Regions from separate parts of the Bradyrhizobium sp. ma5 genome, predicted to be linked through region 2. Evidence: predicted binding sites of a transcription regulator. Region 2 holds the regulator's gene; each other region holds the start of a gene.

Region 1 (4,855 bases), 4.4 Mb from region 2:
GCCCTACGCGACGACAGATGACGGCGTGCGGCTCTATTTCGAGGAGACCGGATCCGGCCATCCGGTGATCCTGGTCCATGAATTCGCCGGCGACCTGCGCAGCTACGAGCCGCAGATGCGGCATTTCGGCAAGCGTTTCCGCACCATCGCCTACAATGCGCGCGGCTTTCCGCCGTCCGACGTGCCCGAGCAGGTCTCCTCCTATTCGCAGGCGCGCGCCGCCGACGACATCCTGGCCGTGCTCGATCATATCGGCGCGCCGAAGGCGCATATCATCGGTCTCTCGATGGGCGGTTTTGCAACGCTGCATTTCGGCATCAGGCATCCGGCGCGCGCATTGTCGTTGTGCGTAGGCGGCTGCGGCTATGGCGCCGAGCTCGACAAGCGCGAGACGTTTCGCGCCGAAGCCGACGTGATCGCGGCCACGATCCGCAAGGAGGGCATGCCGGCGTTCGCCGAGCGCTACGCCTACGGACCGACGCGCGTGCAGTACGAGAACAAGGACCCGCGCGGCCACGCCGAGTTCAAGGCCATGCTGGCCGAGCACTCGGCGGTGGGGTCGGCCAATACCCAGCAGGGTGTCCAGAAGGAGCGCCCATCGCTCTACACGCTGGTCGACGAGATGAAGCGCATCACGGTGCCGACGCTGATCATCACCGGCGACGAGGATTGGCCATGCCTGCTGCCGGGCATCCTGATGAAGCAGAGCATCCCGTCCGCCGCGCTCGCAGTCATGCCGAACTGCGGCCACGCCATCAACATCGAGGAGCCGGACGATTACAACCGGATCGTCGGCGAATTCCTGTCGCAGGTCGAAAGCGGCCGCTGGCCGCAGCGTGATCCGAGAGCGGTGAGCGCGTCGATTACGGGGATGAAGGGCTAGGCTCGGGGCGCAATTGCCCCGTGCTCAAATGCTCGTGCGCAATCAGCCAACCGGATTGCTCTTTGCGAAACACTCTGGTTCCTCGGCCGTCTCCGCCAATGTTCTCGCCGCGGACCCTGCCGGTCAATGCGAAGCTGTAGATGACGGCGGCCGAGGTGTCGGATTGCGTGATCCAAATCGATTCCAGGGTCGCGTAGTTGTAATCATCGACCAGCTTCCAATTGGCCTGCATTGTGGAGGCGAAAGCGTCCCTGCCGCATATTGCCGTCCCGTTGCTATAGAACAGCACGACGTCATCGGTGAGAAATGTCAGCGCGGAATGGATGTCCCTCTCGATCAACGATGCAGTAAAATCGGCCATGCAAGTCTGTGGCGTGTTTGCGGGCATGTCTGCTCTCTGTTCTCAGCGGCGAATTGCGATAGGAGAAAATCGGCGCAATGCGGCGAGATCCTGGGTGATCCCGAGACCGCTGCCCTGATTGGCCTCGGTGACCAAGCTGATGCATTCGTCTTGAGTAGCGGTCTCCATTCCTACGCTCGGCTCTCCGCGGCCCAGATCACGGCGTCGGCCCCGGCGGGGATCCGCATCGGGCTCGACGGATCGGTCACCGCGCGCCACACCGCCTCGGCCACGTCCTGCGCGTGGGTGACAGGCCCTCCGTCGCCGAAGCGAGCGAAGACACTCTGCACGAGCTCGGCATAGGCCGCGTGGTCGAGGCCCTGCGCGTGGGCGCGTGCAGTATCGCCGAAGCGGGTCTCAGGCGAGCGGCCCGGCAGCACCAGGCGCGCGCGCACGCCGAACTGCGCCAGCTCCAGCGCCATCGACTCGGTGAATGCGTTCACCGCTACCTTGGTCGCGGTGTAGGAGGCGATCAAAGGGATCGATCTCAACGTCACGCTCGAGGTGACGTTGACGACAATGCCGGCCCTGCATTGCGTGAACTGCGGCAGCACGCTCGCCACCGCAGAGTTCAGGATCGGCGACCAGGACGGTCCAACCGATCTGCGGATGCTGATCGGCCATTGCAGCTTCGGATCGGAGGACGCGAGCCTGCTGGTGTCGCTGCTTCCCCAGCTGGTGCATGTGCGCGGCGAACCGCGGCTCGCCACCCTGATGCAGTTCGTCCGGGACGAATTCCGTGAACGCCGCCCGGCGCGCGAAGTGATCCTGGCCCGTCTGCTCGAGGTTCTCCTGATCGAGGCGTTGCGCTCGACGGCGGGTACCGCGGCGTCGCGGGGTCTTGTGCGCGGGCTCGCCGACGAGCGTCTCGCTGTTGCGATTCGCCGGATGCATGAAAGCCCGACGCGGGCCTGGACGGTCGCGCAGCTGGCGAAGGAGGCGGCGCTATCGCGCTCGGCATTCTTCGACCGGTTCAGCCGCGCTGTCGGCGTCGCACCGATGGAGTATCTGCTGGCCTGGCGCATGGCGATGGCCAAGGACATGCTCCGGCAGAACGAAAGCGGCATCGCCGAAATCGCCGAACGTGTCGGCTACGGCTCAGCAAGCGCATTCAGCGTCGCCTTCACCCGCCATGTCGGATTGTCGCCGACGCAATATGCGCGGGAGCAGATCGAGCCGTGACGCGCGTGCCGGCGTCATCGAGATAGAGATCAATCCAACATGCTTCGCGAGCGCTGCAACCGACGCGTGAATCGAACGCGCGATGATGGATCGCTGTGATGAAACTTACACAGGGCTGTCATCGGTGATGGATAACTTGTCGCATGTCGACGTCATAAATCCTTAAAAAATGGGGCAAGAAGTGAAGGCGAAATTCCTTTCAACGGTCGGAGTCTGTCTGGTCGCTGCTGCTGCAGTTGTGTGCAGCGCCGCCGCTCACGACGATGATAGAGACCACGATCATCGTCATCCGCGCGACATTCACACCGCAACACCGATCAAGCATCTCGTCGTGATCTTCAACGAGAACCGCTCGTTCGATCATTATTTCGCGACCTACCCGAATGCGGCCAATCCGACCGGCTCGATTCCGTTCACGGCCAAGCCGCATACGCCGAAAGTCAACAACCTCGTCACCGCCAATCTATTGGCCAACAACCCGAACACCAATCCGGCCAACGGCACGGGCGCGACCAATCCGTTCCGGCTCGACCGCACGCAGGCCAACACGCGTTCGCAGAACCACGCCTATACGCCCGAGCAGCAGGCGGTCGACAACGGCAAGGAAGACCTGTTTCCGGAATTCACCGGTCGCGGCACCGCCGGCGGCGTCGGCGCCTTCGGCACCAACGGGCAGGTGATGGGTTATTTCGACGGCAACACCGTCACCGCGTTCTGGAATTACGCGCAGAACTTCGCGATGAGCGACAACAACTGGACCGACACCTTCGGTCCGTCGACGCCCGGCGCGCTCGAGGTGGTGTCCGGCCAGACCAACGGTGCGCAGAACATCGTCGGCACGTCATCGTCGATCGCTGACGGCCAGGGCGGCCTGACGCTGATCGGTGATACCGACCCGGCCTACGATTCCTGTTCGAGCACGACCAGCCAGGTCCTGATGACCAGCAAGAACATCGGCGACCTGCTCAATGCCGAAAAGATCAGCTGGGGCAGCTTCATGGGCGGCTTCGACCTGACGCTCAAGAACAGCAACGGCACCACCAACTGCGGCCGCAGCACGTTCTCGAGCAACGTCAACGGCACCATCGTGGATTACATCCCGCACCACGCCTGGTTCCAGTACTACAAGTCGACCGCCAACCCGACCCATGCGCGGCCGAGCTCGGTGAGCGCTGTGGGCCACACCTACGTTCCCGGCAGCAAGACGCTCGATCCGGCCAATCATGCCTACGATCTCGAGGACTTCTACGCTTCGGTGAAAGCCGGCAACCTCCCGGCCGTTTCCTACATCAAGATGCCGGCCTATCAGGACGGTCATCCCGGCAACTCCGACCCGCTCGACGAGCAGGCCGGCAATGTCGAGCTGATCAACTTCCTGCAGAAGCAGCCGGAGTGGCGCGACACCGCGGTCATCATCACCTATGACGACTCCGACGGTTGGTACGACCACCAGTACACTGCGCCGATCAGCGCCTCGTATGATCCGACCGCCGACCAGGTCAACGGTCTCGGCCAGTGCGGCCGCGGTATCGGCAAGCAGACGCAGCCGAAAGGCCTCAACGGCCAGCCGGTGAACGGCCGCTGCGGTCCCGGCACGCGGACCCCGTTCATCGTGATCTCGCCCTTCGCCAAGAAGAACTTCGTCAGCCACACCCGCATCTCGCAGGCGTCCGTCGTGCGCTTCATCGAGGACAACTGGCTGCACGGCCAGCGTCTCGGCGGCGGCTCGTTCGACGACAGCGTCGAATCGATCTCGGACATGTTCGATTTCGATCATGGCCACGATCACGATCACGACCGCGACGATCGGCAGAACAAGCTGTTCCTCGATCCGACGGCCGGCACGGTGATCGTCAGCCCGTCTGACGATCATCACCACCACTAACGCTCTGGGATCACTGGACGTCATATGAACGGCCGCATGTTGTGGCTTCTCGGCGCCGGCCTGCTTTGCATGGCCGGCGCCGTTGCGGCAGTCGAGACCCAAGGACTCCCGGGGACGAATCCGCATCCGGTGCAGCTCAGGCGCCCGCCGGTCGCCCCGCCGTCCGGCATGGCGCAGCTCGGCCAGAAGATCTTCTTCGACGCGTCGCTGTCGTCGTCGGGCGCATTGTCATGCGCGTCCTGCCACAGTCCGGATCACGCCTACGGTCCGCCCAACGATGGGGCGGTGATGTTCGGCGGGCCCGCGCAGTCGCGGCAGGGGACGCGCGCCGTTCCCGGCCTGACCTATCTGGAACGCCAACCGAATTTCAGCATCGGGCCGGAGAAGGACGAGGACGACAATCTCGTCGACTTCGCGCAACTGGCCGCGGCCGGTCAGCAGGCTGCGCGTGCGAAAAAGGTCGCGACCGGGACCGCGGCATCGGCGGTCAACATCGTGCCGCAGG
Region 2 (4,855 bases):
GAGCCCGGCGCCATGCCGGCCGCAGCCTGCGCGGTCGCCAGCACCGCGCCGATCGGGAAACCGCCGCCGAGCGCCTTGGCCAGCGACATCACGTCCGGCGTGACACCGGTGCGCTTGTAGGCGAACAGCTCGCCGGTGCGGCCCATGCCGGTCTGCACCTCGTCGAAGGCGAGCAGCAGGCCGTGCTCGTCGCACAGCGCGCGCAGCGCCTTGAAGAACGCCTGCGGCGCCGAGCGCACGCCGCCCTCGCCCTGCACCGGCTCGATCAGGATGCCGGCGGTGTGGGGACCGATCGCCTTCTTCACCGCCTCGATGTCGCCGTGCGGCACCTGGTCGAAGCCGTCCATCGGCGGGCCGAAGCCTTCGAGATATTTCGCCGAGCCGGTCGCAGCCAGCGTGCCCAGCGTGCGGCCGTGGAAGGCGCCTTCGAAGGTGATGATGCGGTAGCGCTCGGGATGGCCCTTGGAGAAGTGATAGTGGCGGACCAGCTTGATCACGCCCTCCATCGCTTCCGCGCCGGAATTGCAGAAGAACACCAAGTCGGCAAAGCTCTGCTCGCACAGCCGCGCGGCCAGCACCTCGCCGTCCGGGCTCTTGAACAGGTTCGACATGTGCCAGAGCTTGGTCGCCTGCTCCTGCAGCGCCTTGACCAGATGCGGATGCGCATGTCCGAGCGCGTTCACCGCGACACCCGAGGTGAAATCGAGATAGCGGTCGCCGTTGGTTGCGATCAGCCAGGCGCCCTCGCCGCGCTCGAAGCCGAGATCGACCCGGGCGAAGACGGGGAGCAGATGCGACGAGGCGTTGGTCATGGCGTTCACTGCCGTTTTAAAGCCGTCAATTGCTGCGCGCCTTGACGCCAACGCAGCAACCGCCAGCTTCGGAAAACAAAACGGCCGCCTTTGCGGGCGGCACGTGTGGGTCATTCTATGCGGCGGCCGGTCAGTGTCAATCGCCAGGAGCCGGCCTTTGCCGGCCTTCCTGCAATGCGAAACCAGCGCAATCCGGAGCATTCCGGTGCGGTGGAAAAGCCTCATAGCAATGCTTAACTTTGTGGGAACATGTGGACGCACGGCCGCGGACTCTTGCGCCAGAGTCACGCCATATTGTAGCGTTTGGCCTGTCGGGTACGACATCTCGTGCGGCAGTACTGGACCCTCTAAGTAGCCTTCGTTCTCGCGTAAACGTTCGGGCGCAACACCGTGCCCGGCGAGGGCTAAGGGATTCTGGCCGCAGGGATATTTGTCCAGATTGGCTCGCAGCGCCGCTCCGATGAGTGGCCGGCGCCATGCGAAAGGAAGAATGTGATGACTGTATTGACATGGTCCGACGATCGCGTCGAGCAGCTGAAGAAGCTCTGGGAATCCGGCCTCTCGGCCAGCCAGATCGCGGCGGAACTTGGCAATGTGACGCGAAACGCCGTGATCGGCAAAGTGCATCGGCTCGGACTCTCCGGCCGCGCCAAGGCTCCCTCCACGGCTGCGCCGCGGCAGCGCAAGGCCCGCCCCGCCCAGCACATGATGCGGGTGGCGCGCCCGGTCTCGCGCGGCAACACCGCCCTTGCGCATGCCTTCGAGGTCGAGATGGAGCCGGATCCGATCTCCTTCGACAACGTGGTGCCGATGAGCCAGCGGCTGTCGCTGCTCGAGCTCAACGAGGCCACATGCCATTGGCCGGTCGGCGATCCCTCGAGCCCGGAATTCTTCTTCTGCGGCGGCAAGGCGCTCGGCGGCCTGCCCTATTGCGCGCACCACTCGCGCGTCGCCTATCAGCCGGCCGGCGATCGCCGCCGGCCGTCGGCGAAGCCACAGATCAAGTAAGCACTCGGGAAACTGCCTGGACTGCAAAAACAAATCCCCGCGAAAGCGGGGATTTTTTTGTGGCTCGTAGCCCGGATACATCCACCGCGTCGTCCCGGCGAAAGCCGGGACCCATACGCCGCGGCCGACGCAATCGGCAAGCGACCAGACGGCTTTCTAACAACACCCATCGTGGTTATGGGTCCCGGCTTTCGCCGGGACGACGCCGTGTTGTGGTTTGCGATCGCCTGCCAGCCTACGGCTGCGGCTCGGCCTTCGCGAAGCGATCGTCGAGCGCGTAGCCGGCGCCGCGCACGGTGCGGATCGGATCCTGCTCGCGGCCCGGATTGAGCAGCTTGCGCAGGCGGCCGATATGCACGTCGACGGTACGCTCATCGATATAGATGTCGCGGCCCCAGACGCTGTCGAGCAGCTGCTCGCGGCTGAACACGCGGCCGGGATGTTCGAGGAAGAATTCGAGCAGCCGATACTCGGTCGGACCGAGATCGATCGGACGTCCCGAGCGCGCCACGCGGCGCTTCTCGCGGTCGAGCTCGATGTCGCCATAGGTCAGCACGGTCGCAAGCCGCTCCGGGCTCGCACGACGCAGCAGGCCCTTCACCCGCGCCAGCAGTTCCGGCACCGAGAACGGCTTGACGATGTAGTCGTCGGCGCCGGTGGCAAGCCCGCGCACGCGCTCGCTCTCCTCGCCGCGCGCGGTCAGCATGATGATCGGAAGCTGCTTGGTCTCGGGCCGCGCCCGCAGGCGGCGGCACAGCTCGATGCCGGACAGGCCCGGCAGCATCCAGTCCAGCACCACGAGGTCGGGAACGCGCTCCTTCAGGCGGGTATCGGCATCGTCGCCGCGCCCCACCGTTTCGACATCGTAGCCTTCCGCATCGAGGTTGTAGCGCAACAATGTCGTCAGCGCTTCCTCGTCTTCGACTACCAGAATGCGTGCGCTCATCGGTTTAAGTTCTCTCTCTGTGATGATCCGTTGCCCAGACGCAAACCGAAACGCTTACTTTCCTGAGCACAACCCCCGCGGAAACGACTTGTCGTGAAGACAATCCGGCTCCGCGCCTGCGGATCATGTCCTAGGTACCCGGCACCGTGGTGGCAAAGTTGGTCATGTCGCCCTTCGGGCGCTTGTCGGTGATCTGCTGGCCCTCGATCATGTAGAACACCGTCTCGGCGATGTTGGTGGCGTGATCGCCGATCCGCTCGATGTTCTTGGCGCAGAACATCAGATGGATACAGAACGAGATGTTGCGCGGATCCTCCATCATGTAGGTCAAGAGCTCGCGGAACAGCGAGGTGCAGATCGCATCGACCTCCTCGTCACCCTTCCAGACGTTCATCGCCGCCGGCAGATCGTGCGCGGCATAGGCGTCGAGCACCGACTTGACCTGCGACAGCACGAGGTCGGTCATGTGCTCCAGGCCGCGGATCAGCTTCAGCGGCTGGAAATCGCTCTCCAGCGCCGCGACGCGCTTGCCCATGTTCTTGGCGAGGTCGCCGATCCGCTCGAGGTCGGTGGCGACGCGCATCGCGCTGACGATTTCGCGCAGGTCGATCGCCATCGGCTGGCGGCGGGCGATCGTCAGCACCGCGCGCTCTTCGATGACGCGCTGCAGATTGTCGATCTCGATGTCGGCGGCGACCACGCGCTTGCCGAGCGCGACGTCGCGACGGATCAGCGCGTCGACCGACTCGGTGATCATCCGCTCGACGAGGCCGCCCATCTCGGCGACCAGGCGAGTCAACTCCTGCAGGTCGCTGTCGAATGCCTTGGCGGTATGTTCAGAAGCCATCTTGTATCTCCTCAGCCGAACCGGCCGGTGATGTAATCCTGAGTCCGTCGATCGCTCGGCGAGGTGAATATCTTGTTGGTGTCGTCGAACTCGATCAGCTCGCCGAGATACATGAAGGCGGTCTTGTCGGAGACGCGCGCCGCCTGCTGCATGTTGTGGGTAACGATCGCGATCGTGTAGTCCTCTGAGAGTTCCTGGATCAGCTCCTCGACCTTGGCGGTCGAGATCGGATCGAGCGCCGAGCACGGCTCGTCGAACAGGATCACCTCGGGCCGCACCGCCACGGTGCGCGCGATGCACAGGCGCTGCTGCTGGCCGCCGGAGAGCGACAGGCCGGAGGCGTTCAGCTTGTCCTTGACCTCGTTCCACAGCGCGCCGCCGCGCAGCGCCTTCTCGACCCGATCGTCCATCTCGGACTTCGAGATCTTCTCGTAGAGGCGGATGCCGAAGGCGATGTTCTCGTAGATCGTCATCGGGAACGGCGTCGGCTTCTGGAACACCATACCGACCCGCGCGCGCAGCAAATTGAGGTCGAGCTTGGGATCGAGAATGTTGGTCTGGTCCAGCATCAGCTGGCCGACCGCGCGCTGGCCCGGATAAAGGTCGTACATCCGGTTGAAGATCCGCAGCAGGGTCGACTTGCCGCAGCCCGACGGGCCGATGAACGCCGTGACGCGGTTGGTGCCGAGCGTCAGGTTGATGTTCTTCAGCGCGTGGTGCTCGCCGTAATAGAAGTTGAGGTTGCGCACCGTGACTTTCGGCGGCGCTTCCGGCAGCGGAACCTGGGGAACGTGGCTCGCGACGGTCGTGGAGACGGAAAGCTCGGTCATTTTGTGGCCCTTTCGGCACCAAGGATACGCGCGCCGATATTCAGCGCGAGCACAGTGAAGGTGATGAGCAGCGCACCGCTCCACGCCAGCTCTTTCCAGTAGGCGTAGGGGCTCTGCACGAAGTTGTTGATGGTCACCGGCAGGTTGGCCATCGTCTTGGTCAAATCCCAGCTGAAGAACTGGTTCGACAGCGCGGTGAACAGCAGCGGCGCGGTTTCACCGGCGACACGGGCGGTCGCCAGCAGCACGCCGGTGATCAAGCCGCTACGCGCAGCACGATAAGCGATCCGCTTGATCACCAGCGAACGCGGCAGGCCGAGCGCGGAGGCTGCCTCGCGCAGCGGATTGGGCACCAGCAGCAGCATGTCTTCGGTGGTGCGCACCACGACCGGGATCACGATCACGGCGAGCG
Region 3 (4,855 bases), 670 kb from region 2:
TTGGCGAGGTCGATATCGCGCTTGGTCACCCCGCCGACATCATGGGTCGCCAGCACGACCTCGACCGTCTTGTAGACGTTCTTCCATTCGGGGTGATGGTCGCTCTTCTCGGCGACCAAAGCGGCGCGTGCCATGAAGCCGAAGGCCTCGTTGAAGTCCTTGAACACGAAGGTCTTTGCGATCGCCTCGCGCCCGGCCAGTTCCGACCAGCCGGCCAGTTCCCAAAGCGCGGCCTTCCTTGCTTCCGCTGACAGCCTTTCGACCATGGTAACCCTCCCGTTTGACGCCGACCTTAGCCTAACCACCGGCCTCCGGGGTGGGATCCATGCCGAAAATAAGGCCGAAATAGCGTCCTATCGCCGCTGGTAACCATGACGCAGATGTAACATCTGTAGCCCCAGGAATTTGCTACAAATGGCTTATGTGTGCGCGTTGGTAGTTTTGCGAGATTGAGCCCCGACGATTGTTTGCGAGATCGATGACAGACGACTCCGCCAGCATATCGCCCAAGCCGCTGCGCTCCGCAAAGCGACGGCTGATGTTCGTCTTGATCGCGGGCGCGCTCGCCATCGTCGGCGCGACGATCGCCGGTTACTATTTCGCGGTGCGTCCGGTGACGCTGCGGATCGCGGTCGGCCCCGCAAGCAGCGATGACCTCAGGGTCGTGCAGGCGCTGGCGCAGGCCTTCAACAACCAGCAGCACACCCAGGTCAAACTGAGACCGGTGCAGACCGACGGCGCCAGCGCCAGCGCGCAGACGCTCGCCGATGGCAAGGCCGACCTCGCCATCATCCGCGGCGACCTCGATGTGCCGAAGAATGCGCAGGCGGTCGCGGTCCTGCGCAAGAATGTCGTGGTGATGTGGGTGCCGCCCGCAGCCAAGGGCAAGGGCCGCAAGGCCGCAAAGATCACCAAGATCGCACAGCTTGCCGGCCGCAAGATCGGCGTCGTCGGCCGCACCCCGGCCAACGTCAACCTGCTGAAGCTGATCCTCACGCAATACGGCGTCGACCCGATGAAGGTCGAGATCGTGCAATTCCCGGCCAATGAAGCGGTCGAGGCCATCAAGAACCTGAAGGCCGACGCCTATCTCGCTGTCGGTCCGGCCAACAGCAAGCTCACGATCGATGCGATCACGGCGTCGACCAAGGACGGCGGCGAGCCCACCTTCCTGCCGATCGACGCGTCCGAAGCGATCGCGCAGAACCATCCGGCCTATGAGGCCGCGGAAATTCCCGCCGGCTCGCTCGGCTCGGCCGACCGGCCCGACGACGAGGTGAAGACGATCAGCTTCTCGCACCATATCGTGGCGCGAAAGGGCCTGTCGGACGCGACGGTCGCGGCCTTCACCCGGCAATTGTTCGCGATCCGGCAGTCGCTCAAGAACGATTTCCCGCTCGCCGCCAAGATCGAGACGCCCGATACCGACAAGGACGCCACCATCCCGGTGCATCCCGGCGCGGCGGCCTTCGTCGACGGCGAGGAAAAGACCTTCCTCGACCGCTACAGCGATTACATCTGGTGGAGCCTGATGGCGTTCTCGGCGATGGGCTCGGCCGGTGCATGGTTCGCCGGCTATCTCAAGCAGGACGAGCGCAACACCAACACCTCGCAGCGCGAACGCCTGCTGGAGATGCTGAAGACCGCGCGGCAGAGCGATTCGACCGACGAGCTCGACCAGTTGCAGGCGGAAGCCGACGACATCCTGCGCCACACGCTGGACTGTTTCGAGCACGGCGCCATCGAGGAAGGCACGCTCACCGCCTTCAACATCGCGCTCGAGCAGTTCCACAACGCCGTCGCCGACCGCAAGGCGCTGCTGCTCAGCATGCCGCAGAATCTGCAGCGGACTGCGAGCCAGTTCAGGGCCGCGGGCACGGCGTAGGTCTCCATACTGCACGACTACGCCATCGGCGAACGAACTCTCTCCGTTCCCTCCCCCCTTGTGGGGGAGGGTCAGGGAGGGGGGTGCCGCTTGCTCCGTTCAAGTTTGATCCCGAGAACGTCGCTGCGATTGCGCGAGTGTCATTTCGTCTCTGGCGTCACCGCCCGGGGCTTACCCCTCTCCCCAACCCTCCCCCACAAGGGGGGAGGGAGCCTGACGCATGTGCTCACCTTACGAAGGGCGCGATCCGCTCTCCATCCCCCCTGTAATCTCTCCGTCATGGAATTTTTCTAGGTCTGTGCTCGACCGCGGCGCATTGTCGCTGTGACCTGAGGAGGCTCCCCATGACGATCCGGTTCTCGCGAAATCTGACCCGCCGCCGCTTTCTCTCGACCGCTGCTGCGGCCGGCGCCGGCGTGATCGCGATGCCCTATCTATCGCGCGCGGCCGACCGCCCGGTGATCACCCATGGCGTGCAGTCCGGCGATGTCGGCGTCGACGGCGGCGTGGTATGGGCTCGTGCGGACCGTCCTTCGCAGATGATGGTCGAGGTCGCGACGACAGATTCGTTCAAGAATGCCCGCGCGCTGCCGCCGATCACGGCGCTGCCGGAGAGCGACTTCACGGCCAAGATGCTGCTGGAGAACCTGCCGTCGGGCCAGGACATCTTCTACCGCGTCCGCTTCCGCGACCTCGCCCATGTCGACGTTGTCGGCGAGCCGGTGGTCGGCCGCTTCCGCACCGCGCCGAGCGACCGCCGCGACGTCTCCTTCGTGTGGGGCGGCGACGTCGCCGGCCAGGGCTGGGGCATCAACCCCGACGACGGCGGCATGATCACCTTCGCCGCGATGAAGAAGCACGCCCCGGATTTCTTCCTGCATTCCGGCGACACCATCTATGCCGACGGCGTCATCACCGCCGAGCAGAAGCAGCCCGACGGCAAGATCTGGAAGAACATCACGATCCCGGAGAAGGCCAAGGTCGCCGAGACGCTCGACGAGTATCGCGCGGCGCATAAATACAATTTCCTCGACAGCAATCTGCGCGCCTTCAATGCCGAAGTGCCGATCTTCGTGCAGTGGGACGATCACGAGGTGACCAACAACTGGTCGCTGTCGAAGCAGCTGCCGGCGGCCTACAAGGAGCGCGACATCAACGTGCTCGCTGCGCGCGCGGCGAAAGCCTTCCACGAGATGTATCCGATGCGCGAGAGCATCGTCGAGCCGGGCCGCGTCTATCGCACGCTGAGCTACGGCCCGCATCTCGACGTGTTCATGCTCGACGAGCGCAGCTATCGCGGCCCCAACGGTCCGAACCTGCAGGAAACCTACGGCCCGGATGCCTATTTCATCGGTCCGGATCAGATGGCCTGGCTGAAGCGCGCGCTGCTCAACTCGCGCGCCACCTGGAAGGTGATCGCCTCCGATATGCCGCTGTCGCTGATCGTCTATGACGATGCCGCCAACAAGAAGGGCTCGGAAGCCTTCGCGCAGGGCGACGGACCGGCGCGCGGCCGCGAGCTCGAGATCGCCGACATCCTGCGCTTCATCAAGACCGCCGGCATTGCCAACACGGTGTGGCTGACCGCCGACGTGCACTATGCGGCTGCGCACTACTACAACCCGAACAAGGCCCAGTTCCAGGAGTTCGATCCGTTCTGGGAATTCGTCTCCGGCCCGCTGCATGCCGGCACATTCGGTCCGAACGAGCTCGACAATACGTTTGGACCCGAGGTGAAGTTCGTCAAGGCGCCGGGCGAAGCCAACCAGAACCTGCCGCCGTCGGCCGGCATGCAGTTCTTCGGTCACGTCAAGATCGACGGCAAGAGCGGGCAGATGACGGTCAGCCTGCGCGACCGCGTCGACGCCGAGCTGTGGGCGATCACGCTCGATCCGAAGCCGGTGTAATCAGGTCGCAGCCGCGACGGAACCTTTAACTCCCCGTGCTGAACGCCCTTGCCCAAGGCAAGGGTGTTCAAGGCAAGAGCGGCGCGTTTGACAGGGGATGGACGTCGCCGGCCTCTTCCGGTACCGATATCAGAGCCGTTATGCTGGGGGCCCGGAGGGGCGGAGCATGAGGCGCTGCGAACTGATTCGCGTGCTCGGTGGCATCGTCGCGGGGCTTCGGCCTCATCGCTTGCTTGTCGTCGCGATCGCGGCGTTTGCGCTGCTGCCTATCGAAGCCGGCGATGCCGGCTGGCTGCCTGATCTCTTCAAGAGCTCATCGAAGCATCCCAAAGCGCCAAAGCGTGCGAAATCGGCAAAGCCGGCCAGATTGGCGAGGCACCACGCGCCATCAAAACCACGCGCCACAAGGCTTGCCGCCCTTGGGCCGGTCGCCCTGCCGCCAACCGTCTCCAAGCCGGCCGCAACCAAATGCGATCCCGCGACATTTCGGATCGTTCTCGATGTCGGACATACCGCAGAATCGGAAGGCGCGATCAGCGCGCGCAACGTCGCCGAGTTCACCTTCAACCTGCGCCTTGCGCGGTCGATCGAGGAGAAGTTGAAGGCCGAAGGCTTTGCCGCAACCAGGCTGCTGCTGACCGAAGGCAAAGCGCGGCCCAGCCTCTTCAAGCGGGTCGCCGCCGCCAACAACCTGCACGCGGATCTGCTGCTGTCGATCCATCATGATTCCGTGCCCAACAAGATGCTCGAGGACTGGGAATTCGAGGGAAAGAAACGCCGTTTCAGTGATCGCTTCAGCGGTTACTCGGTGTTCGTCTCCCGCAACAATCCGGACTTCAAGACCAGCCTCCTGTTCGCCGAACTGGTCGCCAGGGAAATGAAGGCCGAGGGGCTGCAGTATGCCGAGCAATACAGCCTGCCCATCATGGGGCGCGAGCAGCATCCGCTGCTGAACAAGGAAACCGGCGTCTACAGCTACGATAAGCTCATCGTGCTGCGCAGGACCGCGATGCCCGCCGTCCTGCTGGAGGCGGGCTCGATCATCAACCGGGACGAAGAACTC
Region 4 (4,855 bases), 3.2 Mb from region 2:
GGATTGCCCCGGCTTCATGATCGGGCTCGAGGCGGAGAAGTCGGCGACCATCCGCCACGGCGTGCGCGCGATGGCGGCGGTCAACCAGAGCACGGTGCCCTGGTGCACCATCATCATCCGCAATGCCTTCGGCGTCGCCGGCGTGGTGCATCAGCCGGCCAACCGGTTCTCGATGCGCTACGCCTGGCCGTCGGCCTATTGGGGCTCGCTGCCGCTCGAGGGCGGCATCGAGGCGGCCTATCGCGCCGAGATCGACGCCGCCGCCGATCCCGCCGCCAAGCTGCGCGAGATCGAGGATCGCCTCAACAAGCTGCGCTCGCCGTTCCGCTCGGCCGAGAAGTTCTGGGTCGAGGAGGTGATCGATCCGCGCAAGACGCGCTCGCTGCTTTGCGAGTTCGCGCGTCTGGCCGAGCCGATCCGCAAGGTCGGCCCGCCGAGCAACATGTCGACGCGGCCGTAAGGGCTGTCCGCAAACTCGGTTCGTCATGCGCGGGCTTGACCCGCGCATCCATCGTCCGCAACCGCGGACGAGTGACTCGTTCGAAGCGGATGGATTGCCGGGTCAAGCCCGGCAATGACGACCTTATCTACTCCGCCTCCCGATGCACGTCGTGGATCACGATGCCCATGCCGTTCTCGGGCATCTTGATCCAGTCGCGGCGCTTCAGCGAGCGCTTGGTGTCCTCGTGTCCGCTCGCCCAATGCTCGCGCATCGAGGTGCCGGAGAATTCGTGGTCCTTGGCGTCGCCCTCATAGGCCTTCTGCTGATAGATCAATTGCAGCAGCGTGATCCCGGGCAGCCGGCTGTTCGCCTTCTTGAGCTGGCGCTCCTCGTCCGAGAGCTGGTCGTCGGGGATTTTTTCCAGCGCGTTGTGCAGGGCGGTGCGCAGATTGTAGGTCTTGCGGTAGACGTCGGTGTTGTAGCGGGTGCGCGATGAATACATGATGTCCTTGTGGCGGGCCATCACATCCTGGATGTCGCGCGGCAGCGTGCCGCGTGCCGAGAACAGGTCGACCTGGAACACCAGCGAGTTGGCATTGTCTTCCTGATCAAGCAGATGCTGCAGCGGCGTGTTGGAGACGATGCCGCCGTCCCAGAAGTGGTCGGTGCCGACCTTCACCATCGGCAGCGCCGGCGGCAGTGCGCCGCTCGCCATGATGTGCTCGGGGATGATCTCGTCATGGGCATTGTCGAAATAGATGAAGTTGCCGGAGAGCACGTTCACGGCGCCGACCGCAAAGCGCATCTTCTTGGAATTGATTCGGTCGAAATCGACCAGCTCGAGCAGCGATTCACGCAAGGGCGTGGTGTCGTAATAGCTCGTGGCGGTGCGCGCGCCGGCCGGGCTGAGCCATGGATTGCTCTGATGCGGGGTGAAAAAGCCGGGCTGTCCGAGCGTCGTCGTCAGCCATGAGCTCGTGAAATTGCGCGCCTTGCGGAAGATGTCGCCGTCCGGCGTGTAGTGCCAGATCTTGCGGGAGGTGATGCGATCCCAGAATGTGTGCAACCGCTCCAGCCGCTTCTCGGGCGGATTGCCGGCGATGATCGCGGAGTTGATCGCGCCGATCGAGACGCCGCAGACCCAGTCGGGCTCGATATCGGATTCGTGCAGCGCCTGATAGACGCCGGCCTGATAGGCGCCGAGCGCGCCGCCGCCCTGCAGAACCAGCGCCACGCGGTCGCATCCTTCGGGACGCCAGCCGGGCGTCGCGTGCTCGATATCGTCGACATGAGGGGACCGCGCGTCCATATCAGACACTCCAAAAAATTGCGGCGAGAATTCAGGGTGCCGATGACGCCGTGATGACAAATGCAGCGCCAGCTCACGGCGCGTCCGGCATGGCTGCCTGCATGGTTAGCATTGGCCTCCACCGCAGGAGGCGGGTCATGCCGGTGACGGAAATCCCTCATATCGCTGTCAATCTCGGCCGCTAGCCTCCGCGCAATATTTCCGAACAGGGGGTTATCGCGATGCGCAGGGAAGATCTGCTCAAGCTTCCGTCCATGCCGGCTGCCGGTCCGAGCTATCCCGCCGGACCGTACCGCTTCATCGATCGCGAATTCCTCGTCATTACCTATGAGACCGATCCGGAATTGATCCGCGCCGGCCTGCCTGAGCCGCTGGAGCCGATCGAGCAGGCGATCGTGCATTACGAATGGATCAAGATGCCCGACAGCTCCGGGTTCGGCAGCTATACCGAGTCTGGCCTCGTGATCCCCGCGCGGCTGCATGGCGAGGAAGTCAACTTCGTCTGCCAGATGTATCTCGACGATGATCCGCCGATCGCGGCCGGTCGCGAGATCTGGGGCTTCCCGAAGAAATACGCCCATCCCAAGCTCGAGATCGTCAAGGACACCCTGACTGGCACGCTGGAATATGCCGGCCAGCTCGTCGCGATGGGCACGATGGGCTACAAGCACGAGAGCATGGCGGGCAATGGCGAGGTCACCCGCGCAACGCTGTCGAAGACGCAAGTCAATCTGAAGATGATCCCCGGCGTCGACGGTCATCTCGAGATCTGCCAGCTGGTTGCGATCAACCTGACCGACATCGTCGTCAAGGGATCGTGGATCGGGCCGGGCCGGCTGCATCTGGTGCCGCACGTCAACGCACCGGTCGCGGATTTCCCGGTCAAGCGCGTCGTCGGCGCGCATCATTACATCGCCGACCTGACGCTGCCGTTCGGCCGCGTCGTGCACGACTACAACAAGGAAGCCGCGGACGCGGCGGCACCGACCGGTCTCGCCGCGGAGTAGCACGCGGCGAGGTTCGATCAGGCCGCGGCCGGGTTCGCTTCCGGCGCGACCTTGGGCTGCGGCCGCGAGATCGCCAGCACACTCAGCGCGGCGATCACGCAGAGCGCGCCGGCGATGAAGAACGCCGGGAGATAGCTCGCATAGAGCGTGCGCGACAGTCCGGCGCCGAACGCCGCGGCACCGGCGCCGAGCTGGTGGCCGGCGAAGATCCAGCCGAACACCAGATTGGCGCGCTCGGCGCCGAAGCGCTGCGCGGTCAGGCGCACCGTCGGCGGCACGGTTGCGATCCAGTCGAGGCCGTAGAACATCGCAAACAGCGACAGGCCGTAGAAGGTGAAGTCGGAATACGGCAGGTACAGCAGCGACAGGCCGCGCAGGCCGTAATACCAGAACAGCAGCTTGCGATTGTCGAAGCGGTCCGACAGCCAGCCCGAGATGATGGTGCCGAAGAAATCGAAGATGCCCATCGCGGCGAGCAGGCTCGCCGCCTGCACCTGCGGGATGCCGTAGTCGAGGCACATCGGGATCAAATGCACCTGGACGAGGCCGTTGGTCGAGGCGCCGCAAACGAAGAAGGTCGCGAACAGGATCCAGAACACCGACGATTTCGAGGAATCGCGCAGCGTGCCGAGTGCGGCCGCCATGATCGGCGCAGTTGCCAGCGGCGGCACGGGGAGCGGCGCGGTGCCCTCATCGCCGAACGGGCGCAGGCCGACGTCGCTCGGCCGGTCGCGCATCACCATCAGCACGGCAAAGGCCGCGACGCCGAGCATGACGCAGACGAGGCCAAGCGCGACACGCCAGCCGTAACGCTCGGTGATGGTCGCGAGCAGCGGCAGGAAGGCGAGCTGTCCGGTCGCGACGCTCGCAGTGAGCATGCCGATCACCAGGCCGCGTCGCGCAACGAACCAGCGCGTCGCGATGGTCGCGCCGAGCACCAGCGCGGTCATGCCGGTGCCGATCCCGATCACGACGCCCCACAGCAGGACGAGCTGCCAGACCTGCGTCATGGCGAGCGAGGCCAGCAGGCCCGACACCACGATCAATTGCGCCGCCAGCGTCACGTTACGCAGGCCGTAGCGGTTCATCAGCGCGGCAGCGAACGGCGCCATCAGCCCGAACAGGATGAAGCGGATCGACAGCGCCGAGGAGATCTCGGCGGTGGACCAGCCGAATTCCTTCTGCAGCGGCACAATGAAGACGCCGGGGGCGCCGACGGTACCGGCCGAGATCAGCGCAGCCAGGAAGGTCACGGCGACCATCACCCAGCCGTAATGGATGTTGCGGCGGGCGAGGGCGGAAGCAAGCCAGTTCGAGATCATTGGGCCCCGGATGAAATGCGATGAGGGTTCTATTCGTGATGCACAATATGCCACGAGGGAGTTATGGCTAAAATGCCAAAGTTCCCTCGTTTTCGGACTCGGACGTGGGGCCGTTTTAGACTAGTGCGTGACCCGCTCGACGGCGATCGCGGTGGCTTCGCCGCCGCCGATGCACAGGGCCGCGACGCCGCGCTTGAGGTTCTGCGCCTCCAGGGCGTGCAGCAAGGTCACGATCAGCCGCGCGCCGGTGGCGCCGATCGGATGGCCGAGCGCACAGGCGCCGCCGTTGATGTTCAGCCGGTCACGGGGAATGCCGAGATCGCGCTGCGCCGCCATCGCGACCACCGCAAACGCCTCGTTGATCTCGAACAGGTCGACATCGCCGACGCTCCAGCCGACCTTGTCCAGTAGCTTGCGGATCGCCGGGATCGGCGCGGTGGTGAACCATTGCGGCTCCTGGCTGTGGGTGGCGTGGCCCTTGATCTCGGCCAGAACAGGCAGGCCGTCGCGGTCGGCGAGCGAACGTCGCGCCAGGATCAGCGCAGCGGCGCCGTCGGCATTGGCCGAGGAAGCGGCCGGCGTGATGGTGCCGTTGGCACGGAATGCCGGCTTCAGGCCTGGGATTTTTGCCGGATCGACCTTCAGCGGGTGTTCGTCATTGGCGATGATGCGCGGACCTGCCTTCTCGGTGAGCGTGATCGGCGCGATCTCGGCCTTGAAGGCGCCGCCCTCGACCGCCTTGCGGGCGCGGCTCAGCGTCTCCATCGCGAACGCG

Evidence for each region. Region 2 encodes PhoB, which activates phosphate uptake and scavenging genes when phosphate is short. Its sites were predicted from a motif close to TGTCATNNANCTGTCAT; they were not measured.
Region 1: the regulator PhoB is predicted to act here: its motif matches at 2,616-2,632, upstream of ACE103_RS24030 (phospholipase C).
Region 3: the regulator PhoB is predicted to act here: its motif matches at 2,150-2,166, upstream of ACE103_RS00575 (alkaline phosphatase D family protein).
Region 4: the regulator PhoB is predicted to act here: its motif matches at 1,794-1,810, upstream of ACE103_RS17940 (acetoacetate decarboxylase).

The regions. Positions count from the first base shown of each region.
Region 1 covers NZ_CP170156.1:5,157,086-5,161,940, reverse strand. The annotation lists gene ACE103_RS24050 (alpha/beta fold hydrolase) at 1-883, shown strand, start outside; gene ACE103_RS24045 (YybH family protein) at 864-1,244, opposite strand; gene ACE103_RS24040 (SDR family NAD(P)-dependent oxidoreductase) at 1,415-1,837, opposite strand; partial or broken gene ACE103_RS24035 (AraC family transcriptional regulator) at 1,839-2,465, shown strand; gene ACE103_RS24030 (phospholipase C) at 2,647-4,350, shown strand; gene ACE103_RS24025 (cytochrome-c peroxidase) at 4,387-4,855, shown strand, end outside.
Region 2 covers NZ_CP170156.1:787,961-792,815, reverse strand. The annotation lists gene ACE103_RS03630 (aspartate aminotransferase family protein) at 1-812, opposite strand, end outside; gene ACE103_RS03625 (GcrA family cell cycle regulator) at 1,308-1,820, shown strand; gene phoB (phosphate regulon transcriptional regulator PhoB) at 2,056-2,766, opposite strand; gene phoU (phosphate signaling complex protein PhoU) at 2,897-3,613, opposite strand; gene pstB (phosphate ABC transporter ATP-binding protein PstB) at 3,625-4,443, opposite strand; gene pstA (phosphate ABC transporter permease PstA) at 4,440-4,855, opposite strand, start outside.
Region 3 covers NZ_CP170156.1:115,120-119,974, reverse strand. The annotation lists gene ACE103_RS00585 (4a-hydroxytetrahydrobiopterin dehydratase) at 1-266, opposite strand, end outside; gene ACE103_RS00580 (TAXI family TRAP transporter solute-binding subunit) at 479-1,885, shown strand; gene ACE103_RS00575 (alkaline phosphatase D family protein) at 2,230-3,792, shown strand; gene ACE103_RS00570 (N-acetylmuramoyl-L-alanine amidase) at 3,959-4,855, shown strand, end outside.
Region 4 covers NZ_CP170156.1:3,941,482-3,946,336, forward strand. The annotation lists gene ACE103_RS17930 (acyl-CoA carboxylase subunit beta) at 1-460, shown strand, start outside; gene ACE103_RS17935 (patatin-like phospholipase family protein) at 588-1,751, opposite strand; gene ACE103_RS17940 (acetoacetate decarboxylase) at 1,973-2,758, shown strand; gene ACE103_RS17945 (MFS transporter) at 2,776-4,080, opposite strand; gene ACE103_RS17950 (acetyl-CoA C-acyltransferase) at 4,201-4,855, opposite strand, start outside.